One region of the Mesorhizobium sp. M0106 genome, then DNA from elsewhere that is predicted to be linked to it. Evidence: predicted binding sites of a transcription regulator. Region 1 holds the regulator's gene; each other region holds the start of a gene.
The links. The regulator PhoB, encoded in region 1, activates phosphate uptake and scavenging genes when phosphate is short. The targets are predictions, from matches to a motif close to TGTCATNNANCTGTCAT.

Region 1 (5,589 bases):
AGTGACCCGGCGCGTGGTCATTCCCTATACCCGCATCGGCATCATGGGCGGCGTCATGCTTGGCCTCGGCCGGGCGCTCGGCGAGACCATGGCGGTGACCTTCGTCATCGGCAACGCCCACCGCATCAGTGCCTCCCTGTTCGCGCCGGGCACGACGATCTCGGCGACCATCGCCAATGAATTCACCGAGGCCGACGGCGACCTCTACACCTCCTCGCTGGTTTCGCTCGGCCTGATCCTCTTCGTCATCACCTTCCTGATCCTTGCCGCCGCCCGCTATATGCTGATGCGGATCGACGCCCGTACGGGAGCCTGACCGATGTCGCCATCCTCATCGCTCCACAGCCGCCGCAAAGCCAGGAATTCGGTGATGATGGCGCTTTGCGTCGTCGCCGCCGGCATCGGGCTTGCCTGGCTGGCGCTCATCCTCGGCGCACTGGTCTATAAGGGCACAGCCGGGCTTTCGTTCGCGGTCTTCACCGAGATGACGCCACCACCGGGCGAGGCCGGCGGCCTGCTCAATGCCATCGCGGGCAGCCTGCTGATGACGATCATCGCCGTTGTCGTCGGCACGCCGATCGGCGTGCTGGCGGGGACCTACATGGCCGAGTATGGACGCTTTTCGCGCATCACCACCGTCGTCCGCTTCATCAACGACATCCTGTTGTCGGCGCCGTCGATCATCATCGGCTTGTTTGTCTATGAGCTGATGGTGCGGCCAATGGGACATTTCTCGGCCATTGCCGGCGCCGTTGCGCTTGCCATCCTGGTCATTCCGGTGGTCGTGCGCACCACTGAAGACATGCTCAACCTGGTGCCGAACGCGTTGCGTGAAGCCGGTGCCGCGATCGGCGCGCCACGCTGGGTGGTGATCCGTTCGGTCGCCTACCGCGCCGCATTGTCCGGCATCGTCACCGGCATATTGCTGGCGATAGCACGCATTTCCGGCGAGACGGCGCCGCTGCTCTTCACCGCGCTCAACAACCAGTTCTGGAGCAGCAATATCAACGCGCCGATGGCCAGCCTGCCGGTGACCATCTTCCAGTTCGCTCTCAGCCCTTACGAGGAATGGCAGCAACTGGCGTGGACCGGCGCACTCATAATCACCCTGACGGTTCTGGGCTTGAGCATCCTCGCCCGCAGCCTTACCGGACGCAGAGAGGACAGATGACACAGATGTTGTCCCCAGACATGACGATGGCCGAAACGGTCGCCGAGAAGACGAAGATCGAGGTCAAGAATCTCAACTTCTACTACGGCCAGAGCAAGGCGCTGAAGGACATCAGCCTGTCGCTGCCTGAGCGCAGTGTCACGGCCTTCATCGGCCCTTCCGGCTGCGGGAAATCGACGCTGCTGCGTGTGTTCAACCGCATCTATGAGCTCTACCCAAAACAGACGGCCGAGGGCCAGGTGCTGCTCGACGGCAAGAACATTCTCGACCGGTCGCAGGATCTCAACCTCCTCAGGACCAAGATCGGCATGGTGTTCCAGAAGCCGACGCCGTTCCCGATGTCGATCTACGAGAACATCGCCTTCGGCGTCAGGCTCTACGAGAACCTCGGCAAGTCCGAGATGGACGGCCGCGTCGAACAGGCGTTGAAGCGCGCCGCGCTGTGGAGCGAGGTCAAGGACAAGCTCAACGCCAGCGGCTTGAGCCTGTCCGGCGGCCAGCAGCAGCGGCTCTGTATCGCCCGCACGGTGGCCGTGAAGCCGGAAGTCATTCTGCTCGACGAACCGGCTTCGGCCCTCGACCCGTTGTCGACCGCCAAGATCGAGGAACTGATCGACGAGTTGCAAGCCGACTACACGATCGTCATCGTAACCCACAACATGCAGCAAGCGGCGCGCGTGTCGCGCCAGACCGCCTTCATGTATCTGGGTGAGCTGGTCGAGTTCGACCGGACCGAGAAGATCTTCACGTCACCCCGCGAGAAGCGCACGCAGGACTACATCACTGGCCGCTTCGGCTGAGCCGTTCCGATCATGCATATGAGGACAGGACCATGGGCGAACACACAGTCGCTTCTTTCGACGAGGATCTCGAGCAGATCAGCAAGCTGATCCGCGACATGGCCGACCTCGCCGGTTCGATGGTCGGCGGGGCGACCAAGGCCCTGTTGAATTCCGACAACGTGCTGGCGCAACGCGTCGTTTCCGACGACGCCATCATGGATGCGCGTCAACGCGAACTGGACGACCGCGCCATCACCCTGATCGCCAAACGCCAGCCGATGGCCCACGATCTTCGCCATGTGGTCGGAGCGATCCGCATGGCGGGCGACCTCGAACGCATCGGCGACCTTGCCAAGAATATCGCCAAGCGCGTGAGTGCGGTCAGCCTCAGCGCCACGCCGCGGGACCTGTCGCATTCCATCGACGCGATGGCGCAGCTGGTTCTCATCCAGGTGCAGGGTGTCATCGAGGAATATGCTGCAGGCGATGCGGCCGCGTTGGCCAAGCTGCGTGCCGCCGACGAGCGCATCGACGTCAAATACACGTCCGTGTTCCGCGAGCTGTTGACCTACATGATGGAAGATCCGCGCAACATCACCGCTTGCACGCACCTGCTGTTCTGCGCCAAGAATCTGGAGCGGATCGGCGACCATGTCACCAACATCGCCGAAAATGCGTATTATGTGCTGACCGGCGAGCAATTGCCGGTCAATCGTCCGAAGCAGGACGAAACGACAATGTCCGCACCGGTGACATGATGGGGGTGCCCAGCCGATGATCGCACCACGCATAATGGTGGTGGAGGACGAGGAGCCGTTGGGTGTGCTGCTCCGCTACAATCTCGAATCCGAAGGCTACCAGGTCGAGGTGGTGACACGCGGGGACGAAGCCGAGATCCGTTTGCAGGAGAATGTGCCCGACCTTTTGGTGCTCGACTGGATGATACCAGCGGTTTCCGGCATCGAGCTCTGTCGTCGGTTGCGGGTGCGCCCCGAAACCGAGCGGCTGCCGATCATCATGCTGACCGCGCGCGGCGAGGAGAGCGACCGGGTGCGCGGTCTTTCGACCGGCGCCGACGACTATCTGGTCAAACCGTTTTCGACACCGGAATTCATGGCCAGGGTCAAGGCGCTGCTGCGGCGCGCCAAGCCGGAAGTGCTGTCCAGCGTGCTGAAGGTCGGCGACATCGTGCTCGATCGCGAATCGCACAGGGTCTATCGCAAGAAGAGCGAAATCAGGCTCGGGCCGACCGAATTCCGGCTGCTCGAGTTCATGATGCGGCATCCGGGCCGTGTCTTCTCGCGCAGCCAGTTACTCGATAATGTCTGGGGCGAGACAATCTACATCGACGAACGCACCGTCGACGTGCATGTCGGGCGGCTGCGCAAAGCCGTCAACAACGGCCGGATGCCGGATGTCATCCGCACCATCCGCGGTGCCGGCTATGCGATCAGGGAAGATTGACCCGCCTGGTCATGCTACGTTCTTTCTGACGCTGGGCCTCATTTGCGCGCCCGGCGCGAAAATCTCCTGGTCGACGAAGCTTAACGCCCGCATCGCGCAGCCTTCGCGGATCAGCGGCAATTCGTTCGGCTCTGTATCGAAGGAGATCGAGCCTGAATGCTGGCCGCCGGCGGTCTGGGCGATTGCCTTCCGCAAGGCCGGCTCGATCAGATCGAAGGCGGCGGCACTGGCGCCGACCATCGCGACCGGTGCCGGATCGATCAGCGCGAACAGCGAGCCGAGACCGAAACCCAGCGCTTCGCCGGCCTTGCGGTAGGCCTCGCGTTCCGGCCCATCTTTCTCGCGCGCCCGGGCCGCCAGTGCTCGCATGTCGGCGTCGCTGACGTCGGCGACCGGTTCGCTGTCTTCGCTCATCTGCCTGGCGTTGCGCCAGATGGCGTAGTTGCCGGCATACGCCTCGATGCAGCCGCGCCGCCCGCAACGGCAGAGCGCGCCGCCCGGACGATGGATCATGTGGCCAAATTCGCCGCCCGAGGAATGCGTCCCGGTGAACAGTTCGCCCTTCAGCACCAGCCCCATGCCGATGCCATGCGAAAGCAGGATGGCGATGAAGTCGTCGCGATAGCGATCCGGATTGCGCCAGCGCAAAGCCACCGCCATCATGTTGCAGTCGTTCTCCACCGTTGCCGGGATGCCGAATTCGCCCTCCAGCATGTCGGCAAAGGCGATGTCGGTCTGCGGCGTGATCGGCGACCACAGCATGGCGCGTGCAGGGGAGTCGGTAATGCCCTGAATCGCCAGGGCGATGCGGGCGACACTGCGGACGTCAAGGTCTGGATCCTGCAGCCGGCGCCGGACGATGGCCATGCATTCACGGATCAGCTCGTCGCGCGGCATGGTCAGCGTGTCCAGCCGGCGCTGTTCCTCGGCGACCACCTGTCCCGTATAGTCGATAATGGCGGCCGACAGGAAATTCAGCGACAACACCACGGTCAGCACCGCCGCCGCTTCCGGATTGAGGGCGAGGCCGACCTGCGGACGACCGCGTTTCAACGAAACGGGCTCACTTGCCTTGCTCTCGGCGAGGATGCCTTCCCGTATCAGGTCGGAAGAGATCGCCGATATGGTCGAATGACTGAGGCCGGTGGTAGCTGCGATCTCAGTACGCGATGGCTGGCCGGCCCGGCGCACCGCCGAGATCACCATCGCCCGGTTGCGCCGGCGCAAATCGTCATGGCGGATTCCGACCGACATTGTTTTGCTTTCCTCCCGGTTGCCGCGGCCGCTCATGAACCGGAAGCCGTCGGTAATGTCCGACAAATAGTGTCGGATGCAGGCAAATAGTGTCAGATGCAGGTGGCGCTGTCATCGTTTATTCCGACGCTCGAAAAAACTCGCAGAGTCATCAAAATCCATCAGAATCGATGTTGACAGCAGCCGGAGATCGGGCCAGTATTTTTTCGAGGCTCGAAAAAATTAGAGCTTCTAAGCTGGTCTTTGAGCCAATTGGTCACGCCGTACGCGGCGCAGGGAGGATATGATGAAGAAATTCACGACCGCCATTCTGGCGGGTGTCGCCATGACGCTGGCGCTGGCGTCGGTGGCGCAGGCTAAAGACAAGGTCATCGGCGTTTCCTGGTCGAACTTCCAGGAAGAGCGCTGGAAGACCGACGAGGCCGCAATGAAGGCGGCCATCGAGGCCGCAGGCGACAAGTATATTTCCGCCGACGCACAGTCCAACCCCGGCAAGCAGCTCACCGACGTCGAGAGCCTGATCTCGCAGGGCGCCAACGCACTGATCATCCTAGCGCAGGACGCCTCGGCCATCGGGCCGGCCGTGCAGAAGGCACTGGACGAAGGCATCCCGGTCGTCGGCTATGACCGGCTGATCGAGAACAAGGACGTGTTCTATCTGACCTTCGACAACAAGGAAGTCGGCCGCATGCAGGCCCGCGAAGTCTTCAAGGTGAAGCCGGAAGGCAACTACGTCTTCATCAAGGGTTCGGGTTCCGATCCGAATGCCGATTTCCTGTTTGCCGGTTCGATGGAGGTGCTGAAGGAGGCCATCGACGGCGGCAAGATCAAGAATGTCGGCGAGGCCTATACGGACGGCTGGCTGCCGGCCAACGCTCAGAAGAACATGGAACAGTTCCTGACCGCCAACGACAACAA
Region 2 (5,589 bases), on a different contig from region 1:
GAGGCTCGACGTCGGCTCGTCCATCGCCACGATCCTGGCGCGGTCGAGCAGCGCCCGGGCGATCTCGACGATCTGCCGCTGCGCCACCTTCAGGCTGCCAAGCGGGGCTGCCGGATCGATGGTTGGGTCGATGGCGGCCAGCGCTTCCGCAGCGCGGCTTTCCTGCTCGCGCCGTGCGACGAAGACGCCGCCGCGCGTCAACGGATGGCCGAGAAACATGTTCTGGGCGACGCTGAGGCGTGGCACCTGCTGTAATTCCTGATGGATCATCGCCACGCCCGCGGCGCGTGCGGCGACCGGATTGTTCAGCATCACCGGCTTGCCGTCGATCAGCACGCTTCCCGCCGTCGGTCGGTAGACGCCTGACAGTATGCGCAGCAGCGTCGATTTGCCGGCGCCGTTTTCACCGAGCAGGCCATGGATCTCGCCGGCGCCGACCGAAAACGACACTTCGCTCAGCGCCCGCACAGCCGGAAACTCTTTGGAAATGCCCTCGAATTGCAGCCGCGCTGACATTGCTTCGGTTCTCCAGGACCCAAGGCCGGCACCTGCCGGCCCTGCTCTACTGGCCCGCTGCCGCGTCCTCGAGCAGCGCCTTGCGCACGGCGTCGCCGGCGCCAGAGTAACGGTCGGCATTGTCCTTGGTGATCAGCGCCTGCGGCGTGGCAACGACGCGCGGCAGCTTCTGCCCGGCCACCAGCCGCAGCGCCGATTCCAGCGCCACCTCGCCGGTCAGCACCGGGAACGAATCGACGGTGCCGGTCAGCTCGCCGGCGCGGATCGAGGCATAGGCGTCGGAGATGCCGTCGGTGCCGAAGACCGCAACCTTGTCCTGCAGCCCGGCAGCCTTGACCGCCTCGACGATGCCCAGCGCCATGCCGTCATTGTTGGCATAGAAGCCGATCAGGTCGGGGTGCTGCTGCAGGATGTTGGTGGCCGCGTCGTAGGAGGTCTGGCGATCCCAGTTACCGGGGACGCTGGCGACGACGTCGAACTTGCCGGCCTCGGTGATCGTTGTCTTGAAACCGTCGGTGCGCTGGACGGCGGCGTAGACGCCGGCCTGGCCTTCGACGATGGCGACCTTGCCGCCATCCGGCCGGTTCTTGATGAACCATTTGGCGACGCGCACGCCGTTGTCGCGCTGGACATTGCCGACATAGTGCTCGGCCTGCGGGATGACCGCGTCGTTGACGTTGACCACCGGCACATTGGCTGCCTTGGCCTGTTCCATGATCGGCTGCAGGTTGGAGTCGGTCTGCGGCGAAACGAGCAGCACGTTGTAGCCTTGCGTGACCAGGCCTTCGGCGATGGTGAGCTGGCCGAGCTGGTCGCCCTCGCTCTGCGCCGCCTGGTAGACCACGGGCACGCCGGTGCGGTCGCCGAACGACTTGTAGCCCTCTCCCAGCGAGCGCCAGTATTCGTTGGTCAGCGTCTTGGAGACCGCACCCGCCTTGGTGCCCTCGGGCAGCTTGGGGAAGGCCCCGAACTTGGCCTCGAGCTGCGACCAGTCGATGCGATCGTTCTCGGTGTCGGAATTGAGCGGCGCGAGGTCCGCGGAAAACGACGAGCCTATAGACAGCGCCATCAGGGCAGCGGTGGCGGTGGCAAGCAGAAATTTCATGGTCTTTCCTCCCTGGTTGAAAACGGTGATGGCGCCGGAGCTTCAGCTGTCCGGCCCGAGCATGGCTTCCTGGACGATGGCCTGCGAGGCGACCGCGTCCTGACGGTCGACGGCGGCTGACAGGCGATTGTCCTTTTCCAGCCGATCGACGACGCGCAGCATGCGCTTGACAGTCGCGATGTTGACTTCGCATTCGTGGACCGGGTCGAGCCCGGTCATGTCGGGGAACGTGTCGAAGTAGATGGCGCCGGCATAGCCGTCTCGACGGATCTGCCTGAGCAGCTCGATCGTCTGCAGCGTATGCACGGCCCCGACCATCAAGCCGTCGTCGCGCTTGGCGTAGCCGTCGTTGAGATGCACGCCGAGCAGCTTGCTGTGTCGCGCCACCAGCGCAGCGGCAAAGGCCGGCTGCTCGTCGGCGTAGAGCACATGGGCGAAATCGAGCGTCACGCCGAGATTGGGCAGGCCGATCTCGCGGATCGCCAGCAATGTCGTCGCCGCATCGGGCATCAGGCTGTAGGAGCGCGGCTCGTTGGGTTTGTATTCAAGGCTGATCTGGCAATCGGGGTCATGCGCCGCAACTTCACGAATTCCATCGATTTCGTGTTGCCAGAGCGTCGCATAATCGGCCTGGAAAGCATAATCGAAGCCATCCTGCCCGAGCCACAGCGTCATCAGGCCGGCGCCCGCCTCGCGGGTGGCGTCGATGCCGGCCTTGGTCAGGTCGATGGCTTCGCGGCGAACGGAAGGATCCGGATTGGTGAAGGCACCGAGCTTGAAAGCCGGATTGGAGTAGTAGCGCATGGCGAAACCATTGATGGAAAGCCCGATGTCGCCGAGTTTGCGCGCTATTTCCGTAGGTTTTTCGCCGACATGGTCGGGGAAGTTGAGGTCGAGATCGGTCAACTCCGCAACCTTCGCCGCACGTGCCGCCATTTGCAGCATGGACGGTTTGCCGACAAGATCGGGCCACTCGGACTGTGGCCGCGAGGCAAAGGAATTGAGGCGGGTGGCGAAACGACAGGCAGTCATCGGGGACCTTTCATTGTCATAACTTTACATAATAACGATTATTTGTAAAGTTGTTAATTGCTCGCTCGGCGACGACGAATTCGCCATACCTAGGCCAGTTGCGACCACGTGGGGACAAGCAAGCGCGGCACTGTCACGCAAGTATCATGTTCGCGTCCTAGATCGCTTCTCCGAAGGCTTTCGCGGCATCCTTGATGCGACGCGACGCTTTTTCGTGCCCCGGCAGCTTTGTCACAAAGAGGATTTCCATGAAAAACCTGCACCGAACCGCGTCCCTCGCCGTCGCGCTGGCGATGTTCACCGCCTTGACTCCGGCCTTGGCAGAAAACGCCGCGACCGTCGGCGGCGTCAGCTTCGTCAACAAGGGCTTGGTCGGTGTCGGCCGCATCCCGGCCAGCCAGAAGGACAAGTTCGGCGAGACGTTTGGCTCCGGCTCAGGCATGTCGATCGACGCTGCCGGCTGGACGCATGGCGCCGATGGCTACAAAGGCTCGTTATGGCTGTTGCCGGACCGCGGCTACAATGTCGTCGGTACCACCGATTACCGCCCGCGCCTCAACACGATCGCCCTCGAGTTCGCCCCGATCGCGCCGGGTGCAGTGCCGGCCACCGGCCAGGAACAATCGGGCCTCAAGGCGACGCTTGCCGACACCATGCTTTTGAGCGACGACAAGGGCGCCGACGCAACCGGCCTCGATCCGCTCAACGGCGTGCGTGCCGCGACCGACGACATGCCGATCCTGCCCGAAGCCAACGGCAAGCTCGCGCTCGATAACGAAGCGATCGCACGGCTGCCCGACGGCACGATGTTCATCTCGGACGAATACGGTCCGAACATCTACCGCTTCTCCGCCGATGGGCGTCTGATGTCGGCAACGCAGCCGCCGGCGGCGCTTGTCCCGATGCGTCACGGGACGCCAAACTTTGCTTCCAACAATCCCGGACCTGGCGCGGCAGACCCAGATCCGAAGGATCCCGAAACCGGCCGTCAGAACAACCAGGGCCTCGAAGGCATGGCGCTGACGCCGGACGGGAAGTTCCTGATTGCCGTGCTGCAGTCGGCCCCAAGGCAGGATGGCGGCGATTCCGCCTCGACGCGTCAGAACACGCGCGCGCTGGTCTACGATGCCTCGGATCCCGGCCAGCTCAAGCTCGCGCATGAATATGTCGTGCCGCTGCCGGTGTTCACCGATGCCAAGGGCAAAACCAAGATCGCCGCGCAGAGCGAAATCGTGGCGCTGTCGGACAAGACCTTCCTGATGCTGGCGCGCGACAGCGGCAACGGCCAGGGGCTGAAGGGCGACACCTCGCTCCACCGCGAGATCAGCGTCGTCGATGTGTCGACAGCAACCGATGTCGCCGGCACAGAATTCGACAAGGACAAGCCGCTGGCGCCCACGGGTGAGCTCGATCCATCGGTGACGCCGGCCAAGCTGACGCCGTTCATCGACATCAACGACAAGAGCGAGCTCGGCCGCTTCGGGTTGCACAATGGCGCGCCCAACGACCGCAACAACGTTTCGGAGAAATGGGAGGCGATGTCGGTGGTGAGCGTCCTCGATCCAACACTGCCCGACGACTATTTCCTGTTCGTCGCCAATGACAATGACTTCCTCACGCAGGACGGCTTCCAGGTAGGCGCGGCCTACAAGGCCGAGGATGGCGCCGATGTCGACACCATGTTCCTGGTCTATCAGGTCACGCTCCCAGGCCTCGCCAAGAAGTAGCGGCACCCATACAGGCGGACGCGCGGAACGCGTCCGCCTGAGCTGGCGCGATTGAGCGGTCGTGCCCTTCAGTTGCGGCTCGCCCGCGCAAGGACGGTGTCCTAGTGCGTTGCAAACCTGCGACTGACGATCCAGTCGACGGCACTTACCTCAACATCTCCGCGTCCTTTGGCACGCCGGCATCGATCGGCTCGGCCGTCCTGTTCGACACGGCGGCGATCTTCCCGGCGGCCGACAGGTTCGGGCGCACGAAGACCGGCGCGACGCCGTCGACGCGGCTGTAGAGGTCGATAATGTCCTGATTCATGAAGCGCACACAGCCGGAGGAAGCGTTCTTCCCAATGGAATCCCACTCCGGTGTGCCGTGCAGCCGATACATCGTGTCCTTGCCGTCGCGGAAGAGATACAGCGCGCGGGCGCCAAGCGGGCTCTGCGGGCCGGGCGGCATGCCGTCCTTGTATTTCGCCAGTTCCGGCCGGCGTTGGATCATTTCCGGCGGCGGCGTCCAGACCGGCCACTTCTTCCTCGCCTGAACCACGGCGCTGCCGGTCCATCCGAAACCGGCCTTGCCGAGGCTGACGCCATAGCGAATTGCCTTGCCGCCGTCGCGCACCAGATAGAGGAAGTGCTCGGAAGTATCGACGACGATCGTGCCGGGTTTTTCTCCAGTCGGGTCGGCCACGATTTGACGCACGAATTTCGGATCGACCTTGGCTACCGGGATTGCCGGCAGTTGATAGCCCTCGTCGCTGCGCGCGGTATACATGCTTGCGGCATCGCCGAGAGCCGGATCGCTTGGTGCCGCGGGCACCGGCGGCGCCGCCACGTCCGTCGTGGTGCACGACGAAAGAGCCACGGAGGCCGCGCCCAGAGCGGATGCACCAAGAAAGGCGCGCCGGTTCAGGCGCTCAAAAAACAACGGAATATCGGACATGAGCCCCCGGCTTACCCATGAGATCCAGGAAAATGCGGCCCCACGCGTGCGGGATCAATATACGATTCCGGAAGGTTTGAGAAATGCTTAGACCAAGGCACGCCAGGCGGAATTTACAGCGCCGCATCGACCTCTCCCGTTAAATCGGCAATCATTGCGGACTCAAGACAAGCCTTCGCCGAGTTGCCTGCCATGGACGACAACATGCCCGCGCGCCGGCAGACCGGCGACCTCACCAGTGGGCCTATCCCGCGCACCCTTCTACTGTTTGCCCT
Region 3 (5,589 bases), on a different contig from region 1:
TGAAGCGGGTGTTCTCGAGCAGCAGCACGTCGCCATTATTCATGGCAGCAACGGCATTTGCCGCCTTGTCACCGATGCAGTCGGCGGCAAAGCCAACCGGACGGCCGAGCACGTCCGCCGTCGCCTTGGCGATCGGCTCGAGCGAGAATTCCGGCGCAGGTCCATCCTTGGGCCGGCCGAAATGGGCAAGCAGGATGACCTTGGCTCCCTTGCCGGAGAGCTCGGCAATGGTCGGCGCAATGCGCTCGATGCGGGTGGCGTCGGTGACCTTGCCCTCGGTGACGGGAACGTTGAGGTCGACACGCACCAGCACACGCTTGCCGCTGATATTGCCGATGTCGTCCAGTGTCTTGAAGCCGGCCATGCTGATCCCTTTCGCGAAAAATCGCGGGGACCTTACCCCGCATCGACGACGATGCAAGACCTGCCTAACGGTTCACCGAAAATATGATTCACGTATCGAGGACGAAGTGCCCACGGGGAGCGAGATGGGCAGCAATGGCGCAAAACGCACCGACATATGGCTTTACCGGTTGCGCACCACGATGCAGGCGCCGCCGACGCTTTGCAGCTTGTCGCAGATTGTGTCGGCCTTGGCTCTGCTATCGGCGCCGATCCGCACGGCATAGATGCCGCGCCTGCCGATCGGTGTGCGGACCCGGCTGACCACCGGATCGTGGCCGGCAAGCAGTGCCGGGAACCGGCTTTTCACTCTCAGCCACTGGTTGAGCGCCGCGGCGCGGCGAAAATTGCCGGCCACCTGCACGCCCCACGGCTTGATGTTGATCGACGACATCGGCACGGTTCTGGACATGATCACCGGCAGCTCGCGGCAAGCGGCAGCGAAACTCGCCTTCTTGTCGAGCGGCCGGATGACGCCGGCGTAGGCGGTATTGGTGAAGTTGTCGGCCGGCTCGCCCATGACGTCCAGAACGTAGCTTTCGGTCTCCATCGGCAAGAAGCCGCCGGAATTCAGCCAGCGCGTCACCCGGCTCTCGCCGGCATTGTAGGCTGCGGCGGCGAGGCCGAGATTGCCGAAACCGGATTTCATTTCGGCGAGGTATTTTGCCGAGGCCGGGATCGCCTGTTCGATGTCGAAGGAATTGGCGAGCCCGCGCATCTTGGCGGTACCCGGCATGAATTGGGCGATACCCTCAGCGCCGACGGGGCTGACCGCATTGGGATCGAAACGGCTTTCCTTCCAGATCAGCCGGGCAAAGAAATCCCGGGGCAGCCCGTTCTGGTCGGCATGCGTCTCGATCAGGTTGCAAACCTGGTCGATCAGCTTCTTTTTGGCGGGCCGTGGTGGATCGGCCTGAACGGCTGTCGCCCAGATCAGCCCGCAAATGACAACCAGCGCCGCGCCCAGCAAACGCCGCATCGAACTACTCCGCCGCGGCTTTGTCGTGCTGCCCGAACCGCCGTTCGATATAGTCGGCGACCATCTTCTCGAAATCCGCGGCAATCGATGGGCCGCGCAGGGTCGCCGCCTTCTTGCCGTCGACGAACACCGGGGCGGTCGGTGTCTCACCGGTGCCGGGCAGCGAAATGCCGATATCGGCATGTTTGGATTCGCCCGGACCGTTGACGATGCAACCCATCACCGCGACCTTGAGGTTCTCGACGCCGGGATATTGTTCGCGCCACACCGGCATGTTCTTGCGCAGGTCGGCCTGGATGTTCTGGGCAAGCTCCTGGAACACGGTCGAGGTTGTGCGGCCGCAGCCCGGGCAGGCGGCGACGATCGGCACGAACTGCCGGAAGCCCATGGTCTGCAACAGTTCCTGCGACACCTGCACCTCGCGCGTGCGGTCGCCGTTCGGCTCCGGCGTCAGCGAGATGCGGATGGTGTCGCCAATGCCTTGCTGGAGCAGGATGCCCATGGCAGCGGACGAGGCGACGATGCCTTTCGAGCCCATGCCGGCCTCTGTCAGGCCGAGGTGCAGCGCATGGTCGGATCGGGTGGCAAGCTCGGTGTAGACGGCGATCAGATCCTGCACGCCGCTGACCTTGGCCGACAGGATGATTTTCTCGCGCGCAAGGCCGATCTCTTCGGCCATTCCGGCCGACAGGATCGCCGATTGCACGATTGCCTCGCGCGTCACTTCCTGCGCCGTCAGCGGAAAGCCCTGGGCCTGGTTGTCGTCCATCAGCCGGGTCAGCAGCTCCTGGTCAAGCGAACCCCAATTGACGCCGATGCGCACCGGTTTGTCGTATTTGATCGCCATCTCGACGATCGCCGCGAACTGCCGGTCTTTCTTGTCCTTGAAGCCGACATTGCCGGGATTGATACGGTATTTGGCCAGTGCCTCGGCACAGGCCGGGTGGTCGGCCAGGAGCTTGTGGCCGATATAGTGGAAATCGCCGACCAGCGGCACGTCGATGCCGAGCCGTTCCAGCCGCTCGCGGATGGCCGGTACGGCCGCAGCGCTTTCGTCGCGATCGACGGTTATGCGCACGATCTCGGAGCCGGCACGATGCAGCGCCGCCACTTGCGCGACCGTCTGGTCGACATCGGCCGTATCGGTGTTGGTCATTGACTGGACGACGACCGGCGCGCCGCCGCCGACCATCACGCCGCCGACATCGACACCGACCGACCTGCGGCGTGGGAAGGGTGAGGAAAAATATCCGGTCATGCCGGCTGCCTTTAATCTTGAAGGTCCGGGCATGAGGTGGAGGAGCAAAGATGGCTTGTCAATGGCGACTGGCGCGCAGGCCCAGCAAATCGGAAACAACAAGATGGCAGCTTACCGCAAATCCATGGGCGTTTCCGGCAGCATAGAGACATGCCACCGGAAAGATCGCGCGCCGGGTGGCGCTTCTAGTCCTGGAAGGGTTTCAGTGCGTCGTCGGTTTCGCCTTCAGTTTTTCAATCTCGTCCTTGAGCGCCAGCTTGCGCCGCTTGAGATTCACGATTTCGAGGTCGTCTACCGATGGATGGGTCATCGCATCGTCGATTTCCCGTTCGATGTCGCCGTGTTTCCGCTGCAGCTCATCAAGATGGGATGCAAGAGACATGATTGGTTCTCCCTTTCATGGTTTCCTCGGATTGCAGCCGTCATGGCACGTCCACCGCAGGCTCGCTTCTATGACGGCATAATGACAGTGTGCCACCATCGCGCACCGATGTCGAATGCTGCGTGGTAGCATTCCACGCCAATATGAAATGTGATATGGGCTGCGCGCCGGTGCAAGAAGCCCCGGTCCCGCCCAATCAGGCCCATAGTTTGGGCGCCGCAGACGTGCAGACGGTAAAAATGTCCGATCAGGAACAGGCAGATATCCGCCTCGAATATTCCCGGCTGAAGCAGGAACACGCCGATTTCGACGCGGCCATCAATGCGATGATCGCCATGAATTGCGACCCGCTGCAGATCCAGCGCATGAAGAAAAAGAAGCTTTTCCTGAAGGACAGGCTGATGGCGCTGGAAGACAAGATCATTCCAGACATTATTGCTTGAACGAACGCCATTGTTTGAACGAACGCCGGCGGGGCCTGCTGGAAAAGCGGTTATGCCGCGATCGAAAGCCGTGCGGCGCGCTCGCGCAACAACGCTATCAGGTTGTCGGTCTTTTCGGTCGAGGTATCGATCGGAACCACCAGGCACATCGTCGCCTCGACCCTGCCCGGCGCTGAAAAGACCGGCGCGGCCAGGCATTTCGTGTAGGCATCGACAAGGCCGGAGGTGACGCAGTAGCCGGCCGACTTGGCGACGGCGATGTCGTCTATGAAATCGTCGAGTTGCAATCTGCGGCCGTCCGGCAGCACGAGATCGTCCTCGGAGACCATATCCTCAATCGCTGCCCTGTCGAAGCCGGCGAGGAGCAGTCGCCCGGAAGCTGTCCAGGGGAGCGGTATTTGCAGACCGGTCGCCGAGCTGATCCGGAATGGCCTCGTCCCCGGGCTTGAATGGACGATGGTGTAGCGGCCGCTTTGCAGCATGCACAACTCCGAGGTCTCGCCGGTCTCGCGTGACAGATGGTCGACTTCCTGGCGCCCTCGCCTGAGCAGGTCGTTGCCCCGCACATAGTCCATTCCGTAGAGATAGAGCTTCTTTCCGAAATAGACCCGATTGCCGTCTCCGGCCATTTCCAGCAGGCCTGCGTCGACCAGCGAGCGCACAAGCGTATAAGTCGTCGAACGCGGCGCGTTTACCCCCTTGGCAAGATCGCCGATGCCGATCGCGCGCTGGGTCGCGTGAAGAAACTCCAAAATCTGGAGGACCCGGTTGAGGCCCTTCTCCCGAGAACCCGAGTTCTTGTCTTCGTCCAGACCGGCGTCCGGTCGAGCGGCCAAGGCATTACCTTCTTGCATTATCGATCCCTGATGTTAATCTGTCTTGTACAGAGTACAGGCGTCTCTTGTAAGGGACAATGATGTCAGTTGCAACTGATGCCTGTACTGCTGGTCCAAAGGGGAACTCAACACGAAAGGAGGTCGCCGTGAACGACACATCCAAAAGGCGTGAATTTCTGAAACTGGGAATGGCCGGGCTTGCAACGGCCGGAGTGATGAGCGCCGCTACCGCGGTCGACGTTCAGAAAGCGGCGGCCCAGGCAGCGCCGGACAGCCTGCTGCGCACCGTCCTCGAGCGCGGCAAGGTGATCGTCGGCACCGGCAGTACCAATGCGCCCTGGCATTTCGAGAACGACGCCGGCGAACTGGTGGGCATGGACATCACCATGGGTCGCATTCTCGCCAAGGGGCTTTTCGACGATCCGACCAAAGTGGAATTCGTCATGCAGGATCCGGCTCAGCGCATTCCGAACGTGACCACCAACAAGGTCGACATCACCATCCAGTTCATGACCATGACCGCCCAGCGCTCGCAGCTGATCCACTTCTCCCGACCCTACTACGTCGAAGGCATCGCCTTGCTGACCCTTCCGAACGCCGAAAACAAGACCTTCGACAAGCTGCTTGCCGGCGGTTCGGCGACGCGGATTTCCATCCTGCAAAATGTCGATGCCGAGGCTAACGTGCATATCGTCCTGCCGGAGTCGCAGGTGATGCAGATAGACACGCAGGCCAACGTGCTGCAGGCCCTGGAATCGAAGCGCGTCGACGCCGCCGCGGTCGACCTGTCAACGGTGCGCTGGCTCGCCTCGCGCAATCCGGACAAATACTTCGATGCCGGCAAGAGCTGGTTCTCGATGCTTTATGGTGCCGCGCTGCGGCAGGGCGACCTCGACTGGCTGACCTTCGTCAACCAGACCTTCACCATCGCCATGTTCGGCCATGAAACGGCACTCTACGACGCTGCGTTCAAGGATTATTTCGGACAGGAGCCGCCGGCGCGCCATCCCGGTTTCCCGGTCATTTGATGCAAGCAGGCGGAAGGACAACGTCCTTCCGCCTTCTCTCATCACAGCCCTCCATGACGAGGACGCATGGGTTATACTCTCAACTTCAACCTTATCTGGCGGCATTTCGACAAGCTCTGGGGCGGACTGCTGTTAAGCCTCGAACTGGCCGTCATCTCGATCGCGATCGGCATCGTCATCGGGCTCGTTCTGGCGGTCTGGTACGTGTCGGCCGGACGTGCGGTGCGGACCATCATCGCGGGGTATGTCGAGTTCATCCGC

Region 2: NKJ55_RS12195 (esterase-like activity of phytase family protein) is a predicted target of PhoB. The motif match lies at 2,785-2,801, and genes of this name have one in related genera.
Region 3: NKJ55_RS26670 (YdcH family protein) is a predicted target of PhoB. The motif match lies at 3,092-3,108, and genes of this name have one in related genera.

Annotation. Positions count from the first base shown of each region.
Region 1 covers NZ_JAMYUA010000018.1:27,770-33,358, forward strand. Annotated here, with positions in the region: gene pstC (phosphate ABC transporter permease subunit PstC) at 1-316, shown strand, start outside; gene pstA (phosphate ABC transporter permease PstA) at 320-1,171, shown strand; gene pstB (phosphate ABC transporter ATP-binding protein PstB) at 1,168-1,971, shown strand; gene phoU (phosphate signaling complex protein PhoU) at 2,004-2,711, shown strand; gene phoB (phosphate regulon transcriptional regulator PhoB) at 2,728-3,417, shown strand; gene NKJ55_RS18690 (ROK family protein) at 3,427-4,671, opposite strand; gene xylF (D-xylose ABC transporter substrate-binding protein) at 4,958-5,589, shown strand, end outside.
Region 2 covers NZ_JAMYUA010000009.1:180,963-186,551, forward strand. Annotated here, with positions in the region: gene NKJ55_RS12180 (sugar ABC transporter ATP-binding protein) at 1-516, opposite strand, end outside; gene NKJ55_RS12185 (sugar ABC transporter substrate-binding protein) at 563-1,621, opposite strand; gene NKJ55_RS12190 (TIM barrel protein) at 1,664-2,653, opposite strand; gene NKJ55_RS12195 (esterase-like activity of phytase family protein) at 2,902-4,380, shown strand; gene NKJ55_RS12200 (L,D-transpeptidase) at 4,526-5,314, opposite strand; partial or broken gene NKJ55_RS12205 (MATE family efflux transporter) at 5,519-5,589, shown strand, end outside.
Region 3 covers NZ_JAMYUA010000036.1:10,140-15,728, forward strand. Annotated here, with positions in the region: gene NKJ55_RS26655 (phosphoglycerate kinase) at 1-364, opposite strand, end outside; gene NKJ55_RS26660 (transglycosylase SLT domain-containing protein) at 527-1,381, opposite strand; gene ispG (flavodoxin-dependent (E)-4-hydroxy-3-methylbut-2-enyl-diphosphate synthase) at 1,386-2,639, opposite strand; gene NKJ55_RS26670 (YdcH family protein) at 2,842-3,021, opposite strand; gene NKJ55_RS26675 (YdcH family protein) at 3,261-3,464, shown strand; gene NKJ55_RS26680 (IclR family transcriptional regulator) at 3,515-4,318, opposite strand; gene NKJ55_RS26685 (transporter substrate-binding protein) at 4,447-5,328, shown strand; gene NKJ55_RS26690 (amino acid ABC transporter permease) at 5,395-5,589, shown strand, end outside.